One region of the Cobetia sp. 1CM21F genome, then DNA from elsewhere that is predicted to be linked to it. Evidence: predicted binding sites of a transcription regulator. Region 1 holds the regulator's gene; the other holds the start of a gene.
What was found. Region 1 encodes PhoB, which activates phosphate uptake and scavenging genes when phosphate is short. Its sites were predicted from a motif close to TGTCATANNNNTGTCANA; they were not measured.
Positions count from the first base shown of each region.

Region 2: MSG32_RS03920 (UTRA domain-containing protein) is a predicted target of PhoB. The motif match lies at 3,111-3,128, and genes of this name have one in related genera.

Region 1 covers NZ_JALNTQ010000004.1:81,441-89,313, reverse strand. The annotation lists gene pstB (phosphate ABC transporter ATP-binding protein PstB) at 1-361, shown strand, start outside; gene phoU (phosphate signaling complex protein PhoU) at 581-1,306, shown strand; gene cysZ (sulfate transporter CysZ) at 1,503-2,231, shown strand; gene phoR (phosphate regulon sensor histidine kinase PhoR) at 2,434-3,756, opposite strand; gene phoB (phosphate regulon transcriptional regulator PhoB) at 3,764-4,453, opposite strand; gene ubiA (4-hydroxybenzoate octaprenyltransferase) at 4,677-5,567, opposite strand; gene MSG32_RS13575 (chorismate lyase) at 5,635-6,213, opposite strand; gene MSG32_RS13570 (FAD-dependent oxidoreductase) at 6,532-7,731, shown strand.
Region 2 covers NZ_JALNTQ010000001.1:955,940-963,812, forward strand. The annotation lists gene MSG32_RS03905 (ABC transporter permease subunit) at 1-676, opposite strand, end outside; gene MSG32_RS03910 (alkaline phosphatase family protein) at 676-1,509, opposite strand; gene MSG32_RS03915 (extracellular solute-binding protein) at 1,602-2,690, opposite strand; gene MSG32_RS03920 (UTRA domain-containing protein) at 3,319-4,089, shown strand; gene MSG32_RS03925 (NYN domain-containing protein) at 4,241-4,798, opposite strand; gene MSG32_RS03930 (hypothetical protein) at 5,004-5,192, opposite strand; gene MSG32_RS03935 (NAD(P)-dependent alcohol dehydrogenase) at 5,523-6,608, shown strand; gene MSG32_RS03940 (PA4780 family RIO1-like protein kinase) at 6,757-7,620, shown strand.

The DNA of each region.
Region 1 (7,873 bases):
GCTGTGGGAAGAAGTGAAGGACCGCCTGCACGACAGCGCGCTGGGGCTCTCGGGTGGCCAGCAACAGCGGCTGGTGATCGCGCGGACGCTGGCGGTCGAGCCGGAGGTGCTGCTGCTGGATGAACCGGCCTCGGCGCTGGACCCCATCTCGACGCTCAAGATCGAGGAGCTGATCCGTTCGCTGCGCTCGCGCCTGACGCTGATCATCGTCACGCATAACATGCAGCAGGCCGCGCGGGTGTCGGACGATACCGCCTTCCTGCATGAGGGCCGCCTGGTGGAATTCTCCCCGACCGATCAGCTGTTCACCAACCCGCGGCGCCGCCAGACGGAAGACTACATCACGGGGCGTTTCGGTTAGCGCGCTCATGCGCGAACGTGCAGCCAGATAGCCTTTTCGCCCTGATATTGCTGACGATGGCGGCCAGATACCGCCTTTGCGCCATGGGTGAAACATAACTGCAATCAAGTGTCGGCATGCTGAGGGGGAGCCCGCTGTGTCAGTCAGTAGTGGGCCATACTTGTCACGTCATTCATGTCACGCCCCCTGACTCGGTGGGCGACTTTCCGGGAGAGGGAAATGGATATCACCAGCGATTCGCACGGCAAGCATATCTCAGAGCAGTTCAATCACGAGCTGGATGCACTGAAGACACACCTGCTGGCCATGGGCGGACTGGTAGAGAAGCAGCTGCAGGATGCCGTCACGGCATTGCTGGAAGGCGACAGTGAAACCGCCACGCGGGTGCGCGACAACGACAAGGCTGTCAACGACATGCAGCTCAAGATCGATGACGAGTGCACCCGAGTGCTGGCCCGCCGTCAGCCGGCGGCCTCCGACCTGCGCCTGGTGCTGGCCGTCATCCGCGCCACCTCCGATCTCGAGCGTATCGGTGATGAATCGAGCAAGATCGCACGCAACGCCATCTCGCTGGTCGAGAACGGCCAGAGCCCGCGCGGCATGGTCGAGGTGCGTCATCTCAGCCAGCACGTGCGCAGCATGGTGCGTGACTCCCTGACGGCCTTCGCGCGCTTCGATACCGACCTTGCCCTCAAGGTACTGCGTGAAGACGCCTCGGTGGATCTGGAATATCAGAGCGCGATGCGCTCGCTGATGACCTTCATGATGGAAGACGCGCGCCAGATCACGCCGGTGCTCAACGTGATGTGGATTCTACGTGCGCTGGAGCGCATCGGTGACCACGCCGACAACCTGGCCGAGTACGTCATCTTCCTGGTCAAGGGCGTGGACGTGCGTCACACCGATACCCATGACCTGAAGCCGCAGGACCTGGACAAGAAGTGAGCTGACGCGCTTCCCTGCCCCTGTGTAGCGTCTTTCGCCCCGCTCCTGCTTACCGGCAGGTCGCGGGGCGATTGCGTCGTGGGAGCGCGAGCGATGTCAGGCGGCCGACAGCTGCGCCGCGCAGGCGGGAGTGCTAGGGTGTGGCTCCGGTCAGCCCGCTGGCTGACCGGTTCTTTTGAGATGACGAGGACGTCGCATGATTGATGCCGTATCGGCGCTGGTCCGCGGGACCCGCATGGTCTATACCCCCGGGCTGCGCCGCTTCGTATTCGTACCGCTGGCGATCAACCTGGTGCTCTACAGCATCACGCTGTGGGTATTGTTCAACCAGTTCGGTGGCTGGATCGATTACTGGATGCTCAAGGTACCGGCGTGGCTGGACTGGCTCAGCTGGTTGATCTGGCCGGTGCTGGTGGTGAGTCTGTTGCTGGTGGTGTTCTTCACCTTCAGCCTGGTGACCAACCTGATCGCCGCGCCCTTCTACGGCATTCTGGCCGAGAAGGTCGAGCATCGTCTGGATGGCACCCTGATCGATGATGATCGCGGCCTGATGAAGATCGGCGTCGACTCGCTGGGGCGTGAAATGGCCAAGCTGGGCTACTTCATCCCACGCATGATCGCGCTGTTCATCATCGGCTTCATCCCGGGCCTGAACCTGCTCTCACCGCTGTTGTGGGGGCTGTTCTCGGCCTGGAGCATGTCGATCCAGTACCTCGACTACCCGATGGACAACCATCAGGTCAGCTTCGGTGACATGAAGCAGCGCCTCAAGGCGCGCTGGTGGCCCTCACTGACCTTCGGCGCCGCGGTGTTCGTCATGACGCTGGTGCCGCTGGCCAATCTGCTGTTCATCCCGGGCGCCGTCGCCGGGGCGGTACTGATGTGGCAGAGCCACTACCGTCAGTTGCCGGCGCCGCGTCGTTGAGACAGCCTGTCGCAGAGCTGGCTTGTCGCTGAACTGATTCGTCGCTGAACTGGCTCGTCGCTAAGTTGGCTCGTCGCTGAAATAGCCGCAGCGTCGTCTGATTGACCAAACGAAACGCCCCGCAGTCGCCTCCTTTCGAGGTGGCTGCGGGGCGTTCTGCGTTGGGCTGGCGTTCGGGTCAGATCATCACGGAATCAGCCCATCACTGGGCTAGCGCACTGCTGGCCTGGGGAGCGCTCGCCTGACAGGCGCGCTCGTCGGGGAAGTGACAGCGGAAGCGCGCACCCTCGCCGGGGTGGCTGTCGATCTCCAGATGGCCCTGATGGCGAATCAGCACATGCTTGACGATGGCAAGCCCGAGGCCGGTGCCTCCCGTGGCGGTGCTGCGGCCCTTGTCGATGCGATAGAAGCGTTCGGTCAGGCGCGGCAGGTGGACCGGGTCGATCCCGTCCCCATCATCTTCCACCTCGACCAGCAGGCCCTGGTCATCCGCCTTCCAGCGCAGGGTGATATGACAGTCTTCGGGGGTGTAGCGCACCGCATTGAAGACCAGATTCGAGATCGCGCTGCGCAGTTCCTGCTCCTCACCGCGCAGAGACAGGCTGGCATCGGCCTCGATGGAGAAGGTGTGGCGCCCCTGGGACAGGCCTTCGGCGTCGTCGCGGATATGGCCGAGCAGGGCGCTCATGTCGATGCAGCGACCGTTGTCGGACAGTTCGTCGGTTTCCAGGCGTGACAGGGTCAGCAGGTCCTCGACCAGATGCTGCATGCGGTCGGTCTGGCTCTGCATCTGGCCCAGTCCACGCTGCCAGCGCGGTGGCAGGTCATCGGCGTAATCGGAGTAGGTCTCGAGATAGCCGGCCAGTACCGTCAGCGGCGTGCGCAGCTCATGGGAGACATTGGCCACGAAGTCGCGGCGCATCTCTTCCAGGCGATAGAGGCGGGTGACGTCACGCAGCATGACCAGGCGCTCGTTGTCACCGAACAGGGTGATGGAGATCTGCAGCGTCAGGTTGTCAGACAGCGGCGACTGGAGCGTCAGCGGCTCGCGGTAGGCCAGCCGATTGAAGTAGTCGATGAAGACGGGGTCACGCAGATAGTTGGTGATGTGCTGACCGCGGTCGTGGCTGGCCTTGAGACCGACCAGCTGCTCGGCAGCGCTGTTCCACCATTCCATGTCACCGTGGTTGTCCAGCATCACCAGGCCGTCGCGCATGGCCTCGGAGGATTCCTGGATACGGTTGAGGATGCTGCGCAGTCGCTCCTGAGCCTGACGCTGGCCCTTCTGGTAGCGGTAGAGACGATCGAGCAGGTCTCCCCAGACGCCATCGCCGGGCGGCGGCTCTTCATGGGGATTGGTGATCAGCCAGGTGTAGAGGCTCTTCAAGTGCTTGAGATGGACGAACAGATACAGCGAAAGACCCAGCGCCAGGCCCCAGCCCAGATGGCCCAGCAGGCCACCGATCAGGCCGAAGCCACCGGCAAGGTAGCCGAGGCGCCATAGCTCGTTGGTCCAATAGCGCATGAATCCCTCAGGCCTGAGCGCTGAAGCGGTAACCGGTGCCGCGGACGGTCTGGATCAGATGCTGATGGCCTGTGCCCAGCGCCTTGCGCAGGCGACGGATGTGCACGTCCACGGTGCGCTCCTCGACATAGACGTTGCCGCCCCATACCTGATCGAGCAGCTGGCTGCGCGTGTAGGCACGCTCCTGATGCGTCATGAAGAACTGCAGCAGGCGATATTCGGTCGGGCCGACATCCAGTGAGTTGCCGTGGGCGGTGACGCGGTGGCTGGCCGGGTCGAGCATCAGGCCTTCGACTTCCACCGCCTCCTCGACTCCCTTGGGAGTGGTGCGACGCAGCACGGCCTTGAGACGGGCGACCAGCTCGCGCGGCGAGAAGGGCTTGGTGATGTAGTCGTCGGCACCGGCTTCCAGGCCTTGAATCTTGTTGTCTTCCTCGCCCTTGGCGGTCAACAGGATGATCGGCAGCTCCGAGGTGGTCTCGTCACGCTTGAGACGCCGCGCGAGCTCCAGGCCACTGGTGCCCGGCATCATCCAGTCCAGCAACAGCAGATCGGGCTTTTCATCGACGACGATGGCGTGGGCGTCCCGGGCATTGTCTGCCTCCAGCACGCGGTAATCCGCCATTTCGAGGGCAACGGCGATCATCTCGCGAATCGAGGATTCATCGTCGACAATCAGTACGGTCTTGGAGCTCATCGCTAGATCCCATGCAGCAGTCGGCGCACGCGCCAGAATGACAAGTCGATGACGATTACAACCCGCTTATATGACAACGAGATGACAACTGCCAGCATGGCAGCTTGCACGCAAGCCTGCCAGCCGCCTTGGAGGCGCGGCAGGCAGGCATGAACCGTGGGCTGGGGAGCAACAGAGGGCAGGGGTCGCTTTAAATTAAATAATACTAATGTTTATGCAGGAGTCAGCTCATCGGCCAGGTCGCCAGGGCGATACCGGCGAAGATCAGCAAACCCGTCCAATGATTGTTGAGGAAGGCCTGGAAGCAGGGCGCACGCTCACGCTCCCGGATCAGACGTTGCTGCCAGACGAAGGTGACGGCGGCGGCGGCCAGCCCCAGCCAGTAGAAGATGCCCAGCGCCAGCTGCAGGCCGATGCCGATCAACACCACCAGCATGCCCAGCTGCAACAGGCCGATCATCAGCTTGTCGGCACGCCCGAACAGCACGGCGGTGGACTTGATGCCCACCTTGAGGTCGTCGTTGCGATCGACCATCGCGTAGGCGGTGTCGTAGGCCACCGTCCACATCAGGTTGGCCGCGAACAGCCACCAGCCGTAGGTCGGCACCTCCTCCAGCGTCGCGGCGAAGGCCATCGGAATCGCCCAGCCGAAGGCGGCGCCCAGCACCACCTGGGGCAGATGATGGAAGCGCTTCATGAACGGATAGCTGGCCGCCAGCAGCACGGCGACGATCGACAGCAGCACCGTGGTCAGGTTGGTGAAGCACACCAGCACGAAGGCGGCCGCGACCAGCCCCCCGAACAGCGTCAGCGCCTCGCGTTCCGAAATGCGGCCCGAGGTCAGCGGCCGGTCTCGCGTGCGCTCGACATGCTTGTCCCAATGGCGATCGGCGTAGTCGTTGATGACGCAGCCGGCGGCGCGCATCAGATAGACCCCGGCGATGAAGATCAGCAGGGTCGTGCGCTCGGGAATGCCATCTGCCGCCAGCCACAGTGCCCACAGGGTCGGCCACATCAGCAGCCAGGTGCCGATGGGGCGGTCCAGCCGTGTCAGGGCGAGGTAGTCGGCCAGTCTGGAAGGACGCGAAGCGGCGGAAGTGGATGACGCGGTCATCGGGGCTCCTGGGCGGATGGTAGTGGGCAAGGGAAGAGAGAGAAACGAGGCCAGTCGGCCGCAAGGCTCAGGCCAGCTGCAGCGCGTGCTGGAAGGCCGGTGTGAAGCCCTCCTGCACCAGCACCTTGAAGCGACCATGCGAGAACATCGAGCGGCGCATCCACAGGCTGGTGGTGCGGGCCAGCGGCCTGGGGCTCGAAAGCACCAGCGGGGCGCGGCTGACATCGATGGCGCTGCGGGTCAGGTCGGGCTGGCGAAACAGCCAATGGCCCAGCGAGCGCTCGCCCAGCGTCGAGAGGCGGTGACCGTGGGCCAGGTCCAGCGCCGCCAGCGAGCGTGCGATCACCCATGGCGTATCGCCATGACAGAGTGCCACTTCGCGCCGCCAGACATGCCGGCGTGGGCCGATGCCCAGCAGGCGCGCCTCATCCAGCCGCGCGGGGCCGGTGTCCTGCAGCAGCAGGCGCACGCGCAGGCCCTGAATGGGCTGGCCATCGCGTTCATCCTGCTGCTGCATGGCGCTGGCAAGACGCTGGGTCAGCGAGTCCGTCGAGGAGAGCCACGCCCACCAGCCGGCCGGCATGACACCCTGCAGTGCGGCAGCCGGCTGCCAATGGCGGCGCACCGCCGCCGAAGCAGCGGGCATGACGCGCGTGGGCAAAGGCCAGCGAGGCGCAGGCTGGCACAGGGACTCGGCTGACGAATGAGGCGCCTCACAGGTGGAGGTCTGTGGCGTGAGCGCTGCGTGATGAGGCTCGCCTGCTGGGCATCGGACCACGGTGAATTCCCTGTCAGGATGACGAAATGGCGAGTCTAGCATGGCCGGGCGGCAAGGCCTCCCGCTCAGGCATGCCTGCACTGCTGGCGGGCTGGTATGCTGGGCGCATTCATCGGCGTTCATGACGGACGCTGCTGGCGCTCTTTCATCAGCGCTTCCCTCGGATCGATCTCAGGAGATGGTGCCATGCGCGACCCTCGCACCCTTGTCATCATTGGTACCGGCATGGCGGGCATTGGTCTGGCGCGCGCGCTGCGTGCGCGTGACAAGGACAGCCGGCTGATACTCATCAGCCAGGACAGCGGCCACGATTACGCCAAGCCCATGCTGTCCACCGCCTTCGCCAAGAAGATGTCGGCCACCGATCTGTCGCGTCAGGCGCCGGTGGCGCTGGTGGACGAGCTGAATGCCGAGCTGCGTACCCATCAACGCGTCACTGCCATCGATGGTGATGCCCGCCAGCTATGGCTGGGCGAGGAATGTCTGGCCTATGACGAGCTGGTGCTGGCACTCGGCGCCGCGCCGCGTCGTCCCTTCCCCGTCGCCGCGGAAGTGGCCTCACGCGTGCAGAGCATCAATGACCTCGACGACTATGCGGCCTTCTGCGCGACGCTGACGAAGGCCCGCGAGCGCGGGGAAAACGGGCACGTGGTAATTGTCGGTGCCGGACTGGTCGGCTGTGAATACGCCAATGATCTGACGGCCGCCGGCCACTGCGTCACGCTGGTCGCGCCTGAGGAAACTCCGCTGGATGGGTTGCTGCCGCAAGCGCTGGGGCAGCGTCTGGGTGTGGCGCTGGATGGACTCGGTGTGACGCGTCGCCAGGGCGAGATGGTCGAGACCATCGCCGCCAGCTCAGGCGAGGAGGCCGAGCGCCAGGCCGCGCCGGTCGAGGTGCGTCTGCAGAGCGGTCGTCGCCTGACGGGCTCCGTGGTTCTGCTGGCCACCGGGCTGGCGCCGCGCATTCGTCTGGCGCAGGCCGCGGGCCTGAGCGCCGGCGGTGATGGCATCCGTGTCGACCGCCACCTGGCCACCTCACAGCCGCATATCTGGGCGCTGGGCGATTGCGCCAGTGTCGAGGGCGTCAATGCCATGTACGTTCAGCCGCTGCAGATGGCCGCGCGCACCCTGGCAGCCAACCTGTGTGGTGAGCCGAGCGTGCTCGACTGGAAGGCGTGGCCGGTGCTGGTCAAGACACCGGCCTTGCCGGTGGTGGCCTATCCGCCGCGTTCGGCCGTGGCACGCTGGGAAATCACCGGTGAAGGCGATGACCTCGAAGCGCGTGCACTGGATATGAACGAACGCTTGATTGGATATGCGTTGACAGGCGTCGCCGTTCGCAGGAAAGTCGAGCTAGCGCGGCAGGCGCCGCCGTTGCTAGGCTAGGCGATGCCATGATCGATGGTCGTAAATCCCTTGCTGCCAGCGCGGTCAGGCACGATAGTGAATGCTCCGTCAGACATGCTGCTCAGCGGGCGTCGTCTGACAGGTTGCTGCCATCGACAGGTTTGATACGGCAAAGCTTGCC
Region 2 (7,873 bases), on a different contig from region 1:
TCACCAGCGCATAGACAGTGGCGTAGGCGCCCATGGCATTGGCGAAGAGTACGGTGAGCGTGCCTGCCAGTGACGGCCACAGCACCGGCAGGCCGATGTGCTGCCAGTAGGCGAGGCGATTGGCGCCCAGCAGGCTGGCGGCTTCACGCCACTCCGTCTTCAGGGTGCTGAAGGCGGGATACAGCAACAGGATGCCCAGCGGAATCTGGAACCAGGTGTAGATGACGATCAGGCCGGTGCGCGAGTAGAGATTGAAGTTCTCAAGCAGACCGAAGCGCTCCAGCATCAGGGTCAGCATGCCGTTGGCGCCCATCAGGATGATGAAGGCGAAGGCCAGCGGGACACCGGCGAAGTTGCTGGTCATGTTGGTGAAGGCGATCATCATGCGCGTCAGGCGCGGGCCGCAGCGGTGCATGCTGTGACAGGTCACGGCGGCGATCGCCAGTCCCAGCACGCTGGACATGAAGGAGATCTCGAGACTGCGCCAGATGGCCTGGCGGAAGAAGGCCGAGGAGGCGATCTCGTGAAAGTTGGCCAGCCCCCAGCCCGTTGGGGTCTTGAAGGCGCTGATCATCACCCACACCAGCGGCGCGATCTGGAAGGCGCCGAAGATCAGCGCAAACGGCAGCAGCCACATGACGGGGCTGGTCAGGCGGCGCTTCAAGGCGGCAGGCATCACTCGAGGCCTCGCGTGACAGCATGACTCGCCAGCAGCGACGGATTGCTCGCCTTGCTGTGTTCAAGTCCCAGCAGTGTGGCCAGGGTGCCGCAGAGCTCGCGTTGCTTGAGATCCGTCGCGGCGCCGTTGGCGAAGGCGGTGCCGAAGGTCCACAGCGGGACGCGACGCTCCTCTTCCAGCAGGCCGGAGTGTGAGCGGTCGGCATTCATGCCGTGATCGGCGGTGACCATCACCTGATAGCCGGCTTCCAGCCATGCCGGCAGGTAGTCGGCCAGGGCGACGTCGGCATGCCGCGCGGCGTTGCGGTACTGCGGCGTGTCGCCGCCATGACGATGGCCGGCATCGTCGATGTTCATGCTATGCACCAGCAGGAAATCCGGGGCGTGACGCAGGCGCAGCATTTCGGCGTCACTGAACAGATGGTCATCCGGATAATGATCCTGCCAGTAGAAGATGCCCGCCTGGATGGCGGATTCCGGGTTGTCGAGCCAGCGATGGCGGGCCGGCACGAAGGGGGCCGCGACATAGAGTTCGCTGACCCAATGATAGGCGGCGGCAGCCGTGCGCTTGCCCTGCTGGCTGGCAAGGTCGAACAGGCTGATGCCGCGTGAGCGGCGCACGATACCGTTGTTGACGATACCTGAGTCGACAGGCAGGTCGCCGGTCAGCAGGCATTCATAGAGCGGGCGCGACATGGCCGGCAGCTCGCAGTCCAGTGATTGATACTGGCCACGGCCGGCCTCGACCAGGGCACTCAGATAGCCCATGGCATGGTGACCCACGGCGTGGTTGAGGCCGTCGAGCACGACAAGAATGACACGCTGAGACATGGTGACTCCGTGAAGCTCAAGACGGCACCGCAAAGGCGATGCCGTCTGTCAGGATGGTGCGCGCTCTGCTCGCGTGAAGCAGAGGCCGGGGATCACTGCTGGTGGATCAGTACCTGGGACTGCCACTGGCGCGGCAGCTGCTTGGCACTGGCTTCCCAGCCCGCGAAGTCCTGGACCGGACGAGCATTGGCATACTGCTCGTTGGGCAGCAGCTTGGCGGCGATATCCTCGGGCAGGGTGAGGTGCTCGGCGCGGATCGGACGGGCATAGCCCTTGGCCAGATTCAGCTGACCGGCGTCGGAGAGGATGTACTCACGGGCCAGCTTGGCGGCATTCGGGTGCGCGGCATGCTTGTTGATGATGGTGGCGTAGCCGGAGGTGACGGAGGCATCAGACGGAATGACGACCTCGAAGGTGTCGCGGTTGATCTGATCGCGATAGTTCAGGGCATTGAAGTCCCACAGCAGGGCGACTTCGACTTCGCCTTTCTCCAGGTTGGCGATGCTCGGCTCTGCCAGTGACAGACGGCCCTGGCGCGCCAGTTCCGCGAAGACTTCCAGGCCCGGTGTCAGGTCGGATTCCTTGCCGCCATTGGCGAAGGCAGCGGCCAGAATGGCGTTGTTGGCCTGGGACGCCTTGCCGACGGCGCCGACGGACACCTTGTAGTCACCTTCGGCGAGATCGGCGAAGGAGGTCGGGCGCTCATCTTCACTGACCAGCGTCTTGTTGATCATGAAGGAAATGGTGCCGGTGTAGCCCAGTACCCAGTGGCCATCCTTGTCTTTGGCCCACTCCGGGATCTGCTCCCAGGTCGTGGTCTTGTAGGCCTGGGTCACGCCTTGCTGCACCGCGATCGGTCCGAAGGCGAAGCCCACGTCACCGATATCGGCGGTGGCGTTCTCACCCTCGGCCTTGAACTTGGCGACTTCCTCGGCGGAGCTCATGTCGGTATCGCTATGCGCGATGGAATACTTCGACTCGAGGTCTGCCCAGGTGTCCTTCCAGTTGGCCCAGCTGTCCGGCATGCCGACGCTATCGACACGGCCTTCGGACTGAGCGGCCTCGAGAAGGTCAGCCGGCATGTCGGCGGCACTGACAGAGGCACTGCCCAACAGGGCGGCCATGCAGGTGGAAACCAGCAGGCCGGTGGAGCGGGATGAGGTAGTGGCAATCGACTTCAAGGAGATTTCCCCAGTAGGTGATGAACAATCGCTGCGCTGAAGGTAAGGCGTGACGGGCATCAGGCACCCTGTCGACACGCTGAGAGCACGTCCGGGTGCTCAGGCCAGTTCTCGGATCATTGATCAGACCAGTGCTCTGCCAAGTGCTCAGGCAAGTGCCGAGACAACCGAGACTGTGTGGTCTAGTTCAGTTCGAAAGGCACGATCGACTCTAGCGCTCGCCTGTGACAGTTGCGTGTCGTCAACATGTCGTTGTCATGGCATGGGGTGGCGGCTCTGCCTCTGCCTCCTTCATACCTTCTTCGTGCCTTCTTCGTGCCTTGCCGCGGGCTTCAGTCCTCGCTATCTTCCACAGCCATGGGCGGACAAGGCATGAGTCAGCGCGTGATGGCTGAGCTGGCGTGGCAGCCAGAGCTGCGCTGTCACCGAGTTGTCACGCCAATGCCACTATTCTCCTCATGCGTGTCTCGACAAGCGTGTCTTGAAAAGTCGCACTGAGCTTTGTGGGTCATCTGAACTAGACCACAGAAATCGCTTCGCTCTGACCCTTTCCATCCTGGACGCCCTGGATGTCATGCAAGTGACTCGCCAGAAATTGCTGTCTTTCGTTATCTTTCAGGAACTTCGCATGCCTTCATCTTCGCTTGAGCCCCAGAGTGACGCCGCTTCATCGGCAACTCCTGACGCGGATGTCCCCGTGGCAGGGCTCAAGAGCAGGCTGCTGAACCATCTTGAGGCAGCGCCGCTGCGCGCTTCACAGCGCCTGCCTTCCGAGCGCGAGATGATCGAACGCTTTGCCACGACGCGGGTCACGCTGCGCGACACCTTGCTGCAGCTGGAGGCGGAGGGGCGTATCTATCGCGAGAATCGGCGGGGCTGGTTCGTCTCGCCGCCACGGCTGCGCTATGACTTGCTGGCGTGCCTGCCATTTCGCGACATGGTCGAGTCACAGCAGCGGGTGGCCAGCACCGAGGTACTGGCGGCAGGAGAGGTCGCTGCCAACGCGGTGATCGCGCGGCGACTGGGGATTGCGGAGGGCTCAGTGGTCTATCGCATCACTCGCGTGCGGCGTATCGACGGGCGGCGCGTGCTGCATGTCTGCCATCACCTGCGACGTGACTGCTTCCCGGGCATCCTCGATTTCGACCTCGCTGCCCACTCCCTGACCGACCTCTACCGGCACGAATACGCCATTCGTGTCAGCCGCGTCAGCTTCGAGCTGGCCTCCACGGTGTTTGACGCTGAGGCCGCCGCCGCACTGAACGCTGCGCAGGGCAGCCCCGCGCAGCGCATCACCCGCATCAACTTCGATCAGAATGGCCGCGCGGTGGACTGCGATGATGAACACTGGCGCCACGACGCCATCGAATTGACGCTGAGTGCCGCACCACAGAGCTAGTCGGCAAGTTCGCGGCGAAGCCTGAATGCCTGGCAGGCCGCTGGTAGCCCAGACGAAAACACCCGCACACCTCTCTGTCAGTAGAGGCCGTGCGGGTGTTTCTTGTGCGACAGACAGGATTCGAGCGCGGTTGAGACGCGATCGATCGGTATCAGCGCATCAGCAGGCTTTCATCGACTTCGCGAAAGTGATGGGCGCTTTTCATCAGGGCGAGGGCGGTGAGGGCTTCGACGCCATAGACGCGGGTGGTGATGGCGTGGCGGGTGGCGACATGGTCCAGCAGCAGGGCGAAGTCGCCATCGCCGGAGGCGAGGATGATTTCATCGACCTCGGGGACGGCTTCCATCACGTCGATGGTGATGCCGACATCCCAGTCGCCCTTGGCCGAGCCGTCGCCGCGCTGGATGAAGGGCTTGAGTTTGACCTCAAAGCCTATCTCGCGCAGGCGCTGCTGGAATTGCTGCTGCTTGGGGTCGCCACGGTCGATCGCGTAGGCGTAGGCATGCTGGATCGAGCCGAGGCGCTCGAGCTCTGCCCACAGGCGGCGATAATCGAACTGCCGACCGAAGGTGTCGCGGGTGGTGTAGTAGATGTTCTGCACATCAATGAAGACGGCCAGGCGTGTGCGTGCCCCATCCGCGTCGCGAGTGCCATGCACACTGTGCTGGCGGGAGTCGAGGGTGCTGTCGCACGAAGAGGATGCTGGCATGGGCGTCGCCGTGGCGGGAGGAGCAAGGGCAGGCAAGAGGTGATTTTCCTCTCCCCAGAAAGAAGCCGGCCGCTACCTGATGATGCAGGGCAGCGGCTGGAGGTCTAGCGATGAACAACGCTCTCACCGGTCAGTGACTCGATGGCAGACGCCAGTTGAGTGAGGCGAGCAGCGCGTTCGGGCACCAAGGCTTGATGGGCAAGCCTCAGCTCTTGGCAGCAGGGTTTGACGGCTTGGTCGGCTTGACGCCAATGACCTGGCCGCTGACACCGGATTCAATCACATCCACCTTGCCACCACGGTCCAGGAAGGCCTGCATCTGAGCTTCAAGCGAGGCTGAGGTTTCGACAGCAGCCGGTGCTTTTTTCTTTGCAGCAGTACGAGTATTCGCCATGCGGGACTCCGTTCCAAGACGTGAGGGGTGAAGGTGCATGATAACACAGTGGCAACTTTGCTGCTTGATGGCGTCAATTTGGAATCAGAAGCCTGATGTTTTGCGTCGCTTTTCCTTGTGTCTGCAAGCCTCGCGCAGCTTGGTGGGCCGCTGTTGCGATCTGACCAACACAGTGATGCAGGGCAGCCAAGCCATTGAAAAGTCGGGCTGTCGGCAAGAGGTCAGTGGGCATGATCGCGATTGCCGCATGGCATGCGAATCCTTTTATGGGCGCTGAATCATCTTTGATGACCAGGCTCCCCGACGCTCAGCCAAGCAAGGAGAGACTCCATGACAAGCCCTTCCAACGGTGGTTTTGACGGACAGACTCGCGCTTATGCGGTGGCATCCGAAACGGCAGACCTGGCGCCCTGGAACTTCGAGCGTCGCCAGCCGCGTCCGGATGACGTGGCCATCGAGATTCTCTACTGCGGTGTCTGCCACTCGGATCTGCACGTCGGGCGCAATGACTGGGGCTTTTCTCAGTATCCGCTGGTCCCGGGGCACGAGATCGTGGGTCGGGTGACCCAGGTGGGCAATGACGTCAGTCAGTACAAGGTGGGCGATATGGTCGGCGTCGGCTGCATGGTGGATTCCTGCCGTGAATGCAGCGCCTGTCAGAAGGGGCTCGAGCAATACTGCCTCGACGGCATGACCATGACCTACGGCAGCCCGGACCGTCACGATGGCAGCCTCACCCAGGGCGGCTATTCCGACAAGATCGTCGTCAGCGAGCGCTTCGTGGTCTCCATCCCGGACAAGCTCGACCCGGCAGTGGCCGCGCCGCTGCTGTGCGCGGGTGTCACGACCTATTCGCCGCTGCGTCACTATGGCGTGAAGTCCGGTGACAAGGTCGGGGTGATCGGCATGGGCGGCCTGGGTCACATGGGCATCAAGTTCGCCAAGGCGATGGGCTGTGAAGTGACGCTCTTCACCCGCAGCGAGAGCAAGGTCGAGGAAGCGCGCGAGAATGGTGTCGATCATGTGATCGTCTCGACGGATGACGAGCAGATGGCAGGTGCCACCGAGACCTTCGACTTCCTGCTCGACACGGTGCCGGTGCCGCATGATCTCAACCCTTACCTCAATACCCTGAAGTACGACGGCACGCATATCCTCGTCGGCCTGGTGCAGGAAGTGGACCCCGCGCTGCAGGGCGGCAACCTGGTCATGAAGCGCCGTGTACTGGCGGGCTCGTTGATCGGTGGCATGCCGGAGACCCAGGAAGTGCTCGACTACTGCGCCGAGCACGACATTGGCTGCGATATCGAGATGATCGACATCGACACCATCAATGATGCCTGGAAGCGCATGCAGGAAGGCAAGGTCAAGTATCGTTTCGTGATTGACATGCAGAGCCTCAAGAACGCCCAATAAGCGCTGGCGCTGCTGCCGACGAGGCAGTCTGTCAGTGAATGCTGAAACCCCCGCCAATGACGCATTGGCGGGGGTTTTGTCGTAAGGTATGTCACAAAATTGCTACAGGGTGATTCCCGATGTATCGCAAAACGCGTATAAGAACGCGATGAAAACGCCAAAGAGAATCCAGCCGCTCATAGATGACGGTCTGGTCGATGAAGTGCTCCGCCCCTTGATGAGTGGCAAGGAAGCCTCGGTTTACGTCGTGCGCTGCGGAGAAGAGATTCGCTGTGCCAAGGTCTACAAGGATGCTGCCCAGCGCAGCTTCAAGCAGGCTGTGCTGTATCAGGAAGGCCGCAAGGTGCGTAACAGTCGCCGTCAACGGGCGATGGAGAAGGGCTCCGGCTTCGGACGCAACCAGCAGGAAGCCGCCTGGCAGAATGCCGAGGTCGATGCGCTGTATCGTCTGGCCGATGCCGGTGTACGCGTGCCGCAGCCGTTCGGCTGCTTCGATGGCGTGCTGCTGATGGAGCTGGTCACTGATGACGACGGCAATGTGGCACCGCGCCTGAATGATGTCTCGATGTCCGCCGAGCAGGCGCGGGAAGACCATGCGCTGATGATGCAGTACATCGTGCGCATGCTGCATGCCGGCCTGGTGCATGGCGATCTGTCCGAGTTCAACGTGCTGGTCGATGACTATGGCCCGGTGATCATTGATCTGCCCCAAGCGGTCGATGCCGCGGCCAACAACAATGCCAAGAGCATGTTGGCGCGTGATGTCGCCAATATCACCGCCTACTACGCGATGTTCGCGCCTGAACTGGCACAGACACGCTACGCCGACGAGATCTGGGCATTGTTCGAGGCCGGCGACATGGACCCGGATGTCGAGCTGACAGGCCTTTATGAGGACGACGCCGAAGCGCCGGACGTGGATGCGCTGCTCGAGAACATCATGGCGGCCATGGAAGAAGAGCAGGAGCGCAAGGCGCGCCAGAAGAGTGCCGAAGAGGGCGATGATGAATAGCAGGAATCTTTGGTTGCTAACTGCTGGCCGCTAGCTGCTTGCCAGGACTCGGGCTTTCGCCAGAAGCGCTGAGTAGGGGCTCGCCAGTGGCAAGCGAGTGATGCCCTGTCACGCACGCTGCCGATTCGATGGCCTGATCTTCCCACGAGTGTCTGGGGAGATCAGGCCATTTCTGTTGGGGCCTTGTCTCGGCCGAAGGTAAAGCAGAGAGGCGACAGGGGAAGGGATAGAGAAAGGGGAAGGGATAGAGAGG